DNA from 2 places in the Desulfovibrio intestinalis genome. Region 1 is predicted to be linked to the other one. Evidence: riboswitches for the same ligand, from Rfam matches in the RefSeq annotation. Region 1 holds a riboswitch; the other holds the start of a gene.
The links. Region 1 has a riboswitch for cobalamin ahead of HNQ38_RS04400 (anaerobic ribonucleoside triphosphate reductase). Riboswitches for the same ligand answer to the same signal wherever they lie in the genome.

Region 1 (3,845 bases):
CTTTTGCCAGACGCCACTATTCCGTATGTGGCTATAGATATGATGCTGCCCGGCGGCAATGCCATGCTCAAACCTGCTCAACAGGGGCTTGCCGGTCTGACAGCCCGTGCCCTCACCACAGGCAGCGGCAAACTGGATGCTCAGGCAATGGAGCGCTTTTTTGCAGACAGGGCGGCGGCCATTGACGCCAGCGCCGGGCTGCAAAGCTTTGCCCTGTCCATCACTGGCCCGGCTCGTTTCAACGCCGATTATTTTTCAATGCTGACTGAAGTGTTGCGCAGTCCGCGCTTTGAAGAAAAGGAAATACGCCGTGAGGCAGACAGCATGAAGGCCGCTATCCGGCAGCGTGCGGACAGGCCTACGTCTTTCCTTTTCTCACGCCTTAACGGGCTTCTTTTCCCCGGCGGGCAACCCTACGGGTACGACGGGCTAGGCAGCGTGGAAACGCTGGACCGCCTTACCAATAAGGACGTTCGTGCGTTCTGGCAGGAACAGATGGGGCAGCCGTGGGTGCTTTCCGTGGCTGGTGATTTTGACCGTGAAGCTGTGGTGGCCTTTGCCCGCTCCCTGCCCGCACCCAAAACAGATATTCCCGCGCCCGGCGCTCCCACCTGGGGGCAAGACAAAAAGCTCGACCTTCACTTGCCCGGCAGAAACCAGGCCCATGTGCTTCAGGTCTTCAAAGCTGTGCCCGCCACCCATGCGGATGCTCCGGCCCTCATGCTGCTTCAGTCTGTGCTTTCAGGGCAGAGCGGTCTGCTATTCAGCCAGATGCGTGATGTGGAAGGGCTTGGCTATACTGTAACGGCCTTTTACCGCAGTATGCCCGAGGCTGGCATGATGGCCTTCTATATTGGCACCACGCCGGATAAGGTCGAGCAGGCCCAGAAGGGTTTTGCCAAAATTATTGGTGACATCATGACAAAGCCTTTGCCCGTGCCTCTTCTGGAAGCCGGGGCCAACCGCCTGCTTGGCGCATACTACCGTGACAGGCAGAGCCTTGGATCACGCGCCGCAGACGCCGCCAGCGACGCCTTGCTGGGACGCCCCTTCGACTTTGAGCGCCAGCTCATCGAAAAGGCTGCGAAACTGACCCCGGCTCAGGTTCTGGAAGTCGCCAAGAAGTATCTGGGCGAGGCCAATGCCTATGACTTGATACTGCTGCCGTAGTATATTCAGCAGTACATTAGTACATTTTGAACGGGAGATCCCCCGGCAAGCGCCGGGGGATCTTTGCGTGCTGGGTGGAGGAATGGGGTTAGCGGCCAGGCGCGCTCAACCGATCCCCTCACAATGCGGTGGAGCTGATTGCCCCTCCCTGTGCACGGCATGGCGGAGAACGACAGCATTGGGCAGGCAAAAGAGCACATATTTTTTGTTAATAAACTAAGCCTGCTAGCTGCTGTTTAGGCACTGGAGAAGCGGTTTATCTTGCTTGTCAGGAATATTTATTGAAAAAAATGCACCTCGGAAAAGTGGCAGTTAGTGCGGTTTTCCGGCGCTCACATCCGCAAATCCGCATTTCCCAAGGGCTTGATCAACCTTGAAATCCTCTGCCCAGTACGCTAGATTGCACTCTGCACCTAGGGAGTCACCAGCCAACCATAACAGGCTGCGGAACTTTCAATGGCGGTTCCGGCAGATGCATCTTGGGCAGAGTACGGCTCGTGTCCATCGCTTTTTTGCGGTCTTTTTTCGGCCTAAGAAAGGCTTTATAATAAATTTTCTCAATATAAACTGAACTGTTCCTACGAAGCTAGGAAGCCTTTTTTGCCTACCCCGATTGACACGGTGCAGTTCTTTTGAGATTTTCTAGACATTGAAAGCGCCCTTTTGGGGCTTAATAGAGAATCCCGTGAAAAACGGGAGCGGACCCGCCGCCGTAAGTCGGATAAATGCCACCTTTTTACATGTGCCACTGGGCTGACAGCCTGGGAAGGCCAAAAGATGGTCGACAAGCCGGAAGACCTGCTTTCAAACATAATCAACGGCTGCCAGGTATATTCCTGAGCAGACTCAGTATGGGTTGTCGGTACGGGGCCTTTGCCGACCAGTCCATTGCCGGGGAGCTACCTGCTCCCGACTACAGGCATGTCTTTGGGTTACAACCATCGCCCCATATAGGTCATCGGTGTTTTGTTCGTTCGGGTTCCGAACGAACCTTTGTTCACAGTTGTTACGTTTGGGAGTTTTTCTCCATGCCCGCCAGCATTACCAAGCGCGATGGCACGGCAGTGCCTTTTGATTCTGTCAAGATCCTCAACGCCATTACCAAGGCCAATCAGGCCGTTGGTGGTGAGGATATGTCCCCTACCGATCTTTTATTTGTAACGGAAAAAGTCTGCAAAAAACTGGACGCACGCGAGCTGAAGCACGTTGAAGAAATTCAGGACTTGGTTGAAGAAACACTGATTCAGTACGACTACGCCAAGACTGCCAAAGCTTATATTCTGTACCGCGCCGAGCATACGAAGATCCGCAATGCGGAATCGTATCTCATGGATATTTATAAAAAGCTTACGTATTCCCCGGCCATTCACGAAGATATCAAGCGTGAAAATGCCAATATTGACGGTGATACGGCCATGGGCACCATGCTCAAGTATGGCTCCGAAGGCTCCAAGTACTTTATCGACAACTATATTTTGCCCAAGGATGCTTCGTCAGCACATATCAATGGCGATATCCACATTCATGACAAAGATTTCTATATGCTCACGGAAACGTGCTGCCAGATAGATCTTATCCCATTGTTCAAAAACGGATTTTCCACCGGGCACGGCTATCTGCGTGAACCCAACGCCATTGAAAGCTATTCGGCTCTTGCCTGCATAGCCATTCAGGCCAACCAGAATGAAATGCACGGTGGGCAGAGTGTGCCGCACTTTGATTTCGCTATGGCCGAAGGCGTTATCAAGACGTACCGTAAGGAATACGAAAGGGCTTTTACGGCCTTTGTGCGCATTGCCATGCATCTCGAAGCTACGGAAGCTGCTGCCTTTACTGAAAAGTTGCTGGCAAGTGTCGACCTGTGCCCGCGCCTTGGCAATATGGAAGAATTTGGCCGTAAATTGAACGAGGTCATGCCTGCGGAGCAGAAGAGCATGGCAGTAGAAGCCCATGCCTATGCCGCCGAAGAAGCCCTGAAGTACACCGAGCGCCGCTCTTATCAGGCTATGGAAGCTTTTATCCACAACCTGAACACAATGAACTCACGCGCCGGGGCTCAGGTTCCTTTCAGTTCCATCAACTATGGTACTGACACCTCCGCCGAAGGCCGCATGGTGACCAAAAATCTGCTCAAGGCCACCAAGGCTGGTCTTGGCAATGGGGAAACATCCATTTTCCCCGTGCAGATTTTCAAGGTGAAGTCCGGGGTTAACTACAATAAAGAAGACCCCAACTACGACCTCTTCCTCTTGGCCATTGAAGTTTCAGCCATGCGGCTGTTCCCCAACTTCAGCTTTCTGGATGCTCCCTTTAACCTTCAGTACTACAAGCCGGGCGACTACAACTCCGAAGTCGCCTATATGGGCTGCCGCACGCGCGTTCTCGGCAACGTGTACGACAAGGACAGGCAGGTTACCTGCGGGCGCGGCAACCTGAGCTTCACTTCGGTGAACCTTCCGCGGCTGGGGCTTGAAGCCAAGGGCGACGTAAAAAAGTTCTTTGCCCTGCTGGATGACAGGATCGACCTGGTATTTCGTCAGCTCATGCACCGGCTCAAGGTGCAGAGCACCAAGAAGGTGCGTAACTATCCCTTCCTGATGGGTGAAGGGATCTGGCTTGACTCTGAAAAGCTGGGTTGGGACGACTGCATTGAAGAAGTGTTGAAGCACGGCACG
Region 2 (3,845 bases), on a different contig from region 1:
CCTTGGCCAGATACTGTACCATTCCCTTGATGAGAAAGGCCCCTTCCTCATCCATTATCCGCACAAAATTCAGTTTTTCTTCTCTCGACATGGTTGCGGGGTGTTTGCCCGCCCTGCGAATGGCCGTCTCAATGATGGCATCGCTTGTTTCGCCCAAACAGGAGGGAAAGGCCTCGCTCATTTCCTTGCCGGGGGCGTTTTCAAAGCGCAGCAGTGCGTGCAGAACACCCTGAAAACGCTCCAGATCCGTGAGGTCAAAGTGTATGCACACGGCTCCGATGACTTCACCTTCACTGGTACGCAAAAAGCTTATGGACGATTTGAGCGTCTGCCCCGAAGGCGTGGTAGCGGAATAAGCTATAATGTCCTGCACCTTGTCGCCGCCCTGACGCCACGCCTTGGTAACCATGTTGGTGGCAGGAGCGCCCACATTACGCCCGGTAAGGGAGCCTTCGATATGGATGATGGAATGCTCAAGATCGCTGAAGTCGTGTACCGCCACTTCGCAAAAAGGCCCCAGCGTGCGCGCCACCATGCCCGCCATTCGCTTGGCATTGGCAAAAATGGCCTGCGTTTCGGCTGCGCGGCAGTTGATTTTTTCAGTATCCAGAGAGTGAACGCGCGCGCCTCTGGCTGTGCGGCGGGGGGCGGCTGCGGGCCGCGGTGGAGATATCTTGCGACTTTGCTTGGGCATGCGGGCCTCCCCTGTGGATAACGCCGATAGATCGTGCCCGACTGCCGACGCTTTATATTGAAATTTTACATATGCTACATGAAAAAAACGGCATTGTGTACCCCCCGGCTTCACAACAAAACAATAAAAAATCGGAAGTCTGCATCAAGCAGCAAGAGAGGGCGGGTGTCTCTCGCTTTGGGCAGGAAGCAGGCGGCGGAATACTGCGCAATAAGACCCTGTCTGTAAGGATGTCTTGTATTGTTCTGTGGGCAAAACAGAAGGGCCGGAGCATTTGCTCCGGCCCTTCCCAGATTTGATGACAACCCCTGCTTCGCAGGTTTTGCACCGCTATGGCCAGCAGGGCCGCCGTGCGGAAGTGCACGAAAATCAGTCAGCTATAACAGCGCGGCAAGGCCATGCCCTGCTTCTGATTTCCAGTTGTGCGGGCGTTGCCGCACACGCTTTGCCTGCTTTGCCGGGGCGCAACCCTACGGCTTTCTGGGTTCTTTGGTCAGGTCGTCAGTGCTTTCCTTGGCGTGGCGCACAAGAATGGCAGCAGCGCCGGGCGTTTCGCCAAGGCCTTTCAGGTGGGCGTCAACCTTGATTCCTGCTTTTTTGAGCTGTGTGGCCCAGGAATCGTCCTCGTCGCCTGCAAGGTCGTTGCGGGCGTGGTCGCCAGCTACCAGCATCAGGGGAGCGATAACCACATGCTTGATCTTGGCGGCCTTGAGGCCTTCAAGCATGTCGTCAAAATTGCGCGCCCCTTCCACAGTGGCCATATGGATATTTTTGTCAGTGGACTTGAAGACAGCGTACACGCCTTCAAATGCCAGGTCGGCGCGGCCGTGGCTCTGGCCGTGACCCATAAGCACAAGGGCGGTATTTTTGCCGCGGGCGCTCTTGGTGTCGGCCTTGATGGCAGCCAGCAGTTCCTGGGCATCGCCCTTGGATTCCAGCATGGGACGGCCCATAAATACGGACTCAAAGCGGCCGGGATTTTTGCTCACGTCAAGCAGCACGGCCCGTTCCAGAGCGGTGAATTCCTCACCGGCCAAAACGTGCAGCGACTGCACGCGCACAACTTTCACGCCGTCCTTGGCCAACTGGGCCAAGCCGTCGCTGATGCCGCCCACAGGCTGACCCTGTTCGGCCAGTTTTTTACGGATGATCTGTGAAGTGTAGGCCCAGACCACAGGCGCGCCGGGGAAAGCTTTTTTGAATTCCGCATCCACAGCCTTGAAGGCGGGCTGAGCCTCGGGAACGCTGGTTCCAAAGGCCACCAGCAAAATGCCTTCCTTGGGTGCGGCTTCACCGGAAGCGTGGCTTGTGCCGGTAAGGCTGAGCGCCGCGAGCAGCAGCAGGAGAAAGAGTAGTGGGCGAAGCCCGAAATGTGACAGGGTGCGTGGCATGGCAACCTCCTCAATATCGCGTTGAAAGGTTCGCAAAAGGGCTCTGGCCCCGGCGGATGTTCGGACTTGAGGGTTGTGGGGCTGTGTGCCCGCGCCTTGGTTTCGCCTTCACCGCTTGCGCGATTGGCTGTCAAACGCCGCCCACCTTGAGCAGGCGAAAAGAAACCTTGTCCCCTCTTACCGCAGCGCGACTGTTTTCGATTTGCACGAAATTCCCCGCCAAAAGAGTACAGGACAACAGGGCGCGCCAAATGTCAAGGAGGGCAGGCGGTTGCACTGCGTGTTGTCCCCAAGTCCTGTTGGGTGGCCGCTTTGTGGCTTCCTTGGCCGATCTGAGCTTATTTTTCCTTGTTCTTCCGTCAAATTTCTGCTACATATGCGACCTCCCTTTAAAAAGGGAAATCATGTTTGGAGGCTGGACATATGGCAGGCTTGGAAACCGGGCACGAAACCGAAATGAATTTCGAGAGTGCTCTCGAAAACTACCTCACTTCCGATTTTGGCGACCTTGAAGAAGGCTCTATCACCAAGGGCGAAATCGTTCGCGTGGACGAAGACAATGTATTGGTGGACGTGAACTTCAAGTCCGAGGGTCAGATTCCCGCGGCTGAATTCCGCGATCCCGCTGGTAACATGGTCGTTGCCGTGGGCGACAAGGTGGACGTGTACGTTGTTCGCAAGAACGAAAACGACGGCACCATTACCCTTTCTTTTGAAAAGGCCAAACGCATGCAGGTCTTCGATCAGCTCGAAGACGTGCAGGAAAACAACAGGGTCATCACCGGCCACATCGTACGTCGCATCAAGGGCGGCTACACTGTGGACATCGGCGGAGTCGAGGCATTTTTGCCCGGTTCTCATGTGGATCTGCGCCCCGTGCCGGACATGGACGCCCTGGTCAACCAGGAGTTCGAATTCCGCGTGCTCAAGATCAACCGCCGCCGCAGCAATGTTATTGTTTCGCGCCGCGTGCTGCTTGAAGAAGAACGCGATTCCAAGCGTCAGGATCTGCTGCGCACCCTCGAAGAAAACCAGACTGTGCAGGGCAAGGCCAAGAACATCACCGAATACGGCGTGTTCGTGGACCTGGGCGGCCTCGACGGCCTGCTGCACATCACCGACATGAGCTGGAAGCGCATCCGTCATCCCAAGGAAATGATCACCATCGGTCAGGAACTGACCTTGAAGGTGCTTTCCTTTGACCGCGACAACAACAAGGTCTCCCTGGGCCTCAAGCAGCTCGTGCCCGATCCGTGGCAGGACATTTCTGCCCGCTTCCCCGAAGGCGCCAAGTGCTCCGGCAAAGTCACCAACCTGGTTGACTACGGCGCATTTGTTGAGCTGGAAGCCGGCGTTGAAGGTCTTGTGCACATTTCTGAAATGTCCTGGACCCGCAAGCTGCGTCATCCTTCCCAGATGGTTCACACCGGCGACGAAGTCGAAGTGGTCATCCTGGGTGTGGACGGCGACAAGAAGCGCATCAGCCTCGGCATGAAGCAGGTGCGTCCCAATCCTTGGGAACTCGTGGCTGAACGTTATCCTGAAGGCACCGTGCTTGAAGGCGTTATCAAGAACATCACCGAATTTGGCATGTTCATTGGTATCGAAGACGGCATCGACGGCCTCATTCATGTGTCCGATATTTCCTGGACCAAGAAGGTGCGTCATCCCAACGAAATGTACAAGGTCGGCGATACCGTGCAGGCCAAAGTACTGACCGTGGATCAGGAAAGCGAAAAGTTCACCCTCGGCGTCAAGCA

Region 2: it holds a riboswitch for cobalamin, as region 1 does, so the genes downstream of both, HNQ38_RS13140 (sirohydrochlorin cobaltochelatase) here and HNQ38_RS04400 (anaerobic ribonucleoside triphosphate reductase) in region 1, are expected to answer to the same signal.

What each region holds. Positions count from the first base shown of each region.
Region 1 covers NZ_JACHGO010000002.1:359,913-363,757, forward strand. The annotation lists gene HNQ38_RS04395 (M16 family metallopeptidase) at 1-1,170, shown strand, start outside; cobalamin riboswitch at 1,807-1,990, shown strand; gene HNQ38_RS04400 (anaerobic ribonucleoside triphosphate reductase) at 2,199-3,845, shown strand, end outside.
Region 2 covers NZ_JACHGO010000009.1:74,202-78,046, reverse strand. The annotation lists gene HNQ38_RS13145 (helix-turn-helix transcriptional regulator) at 1-694, opposite strand, end outside; gene HNQ38_RS13140 (sirohydrochlorin cobaltochelatase) at 1,165-2,085, opposite strand; cobalamin riboswitch at 2,120-2,342, opposite strand; gene HNQ38_RS13135 (30S ribosomal protein S1) at 2,509-3,845, shown strand, end outside.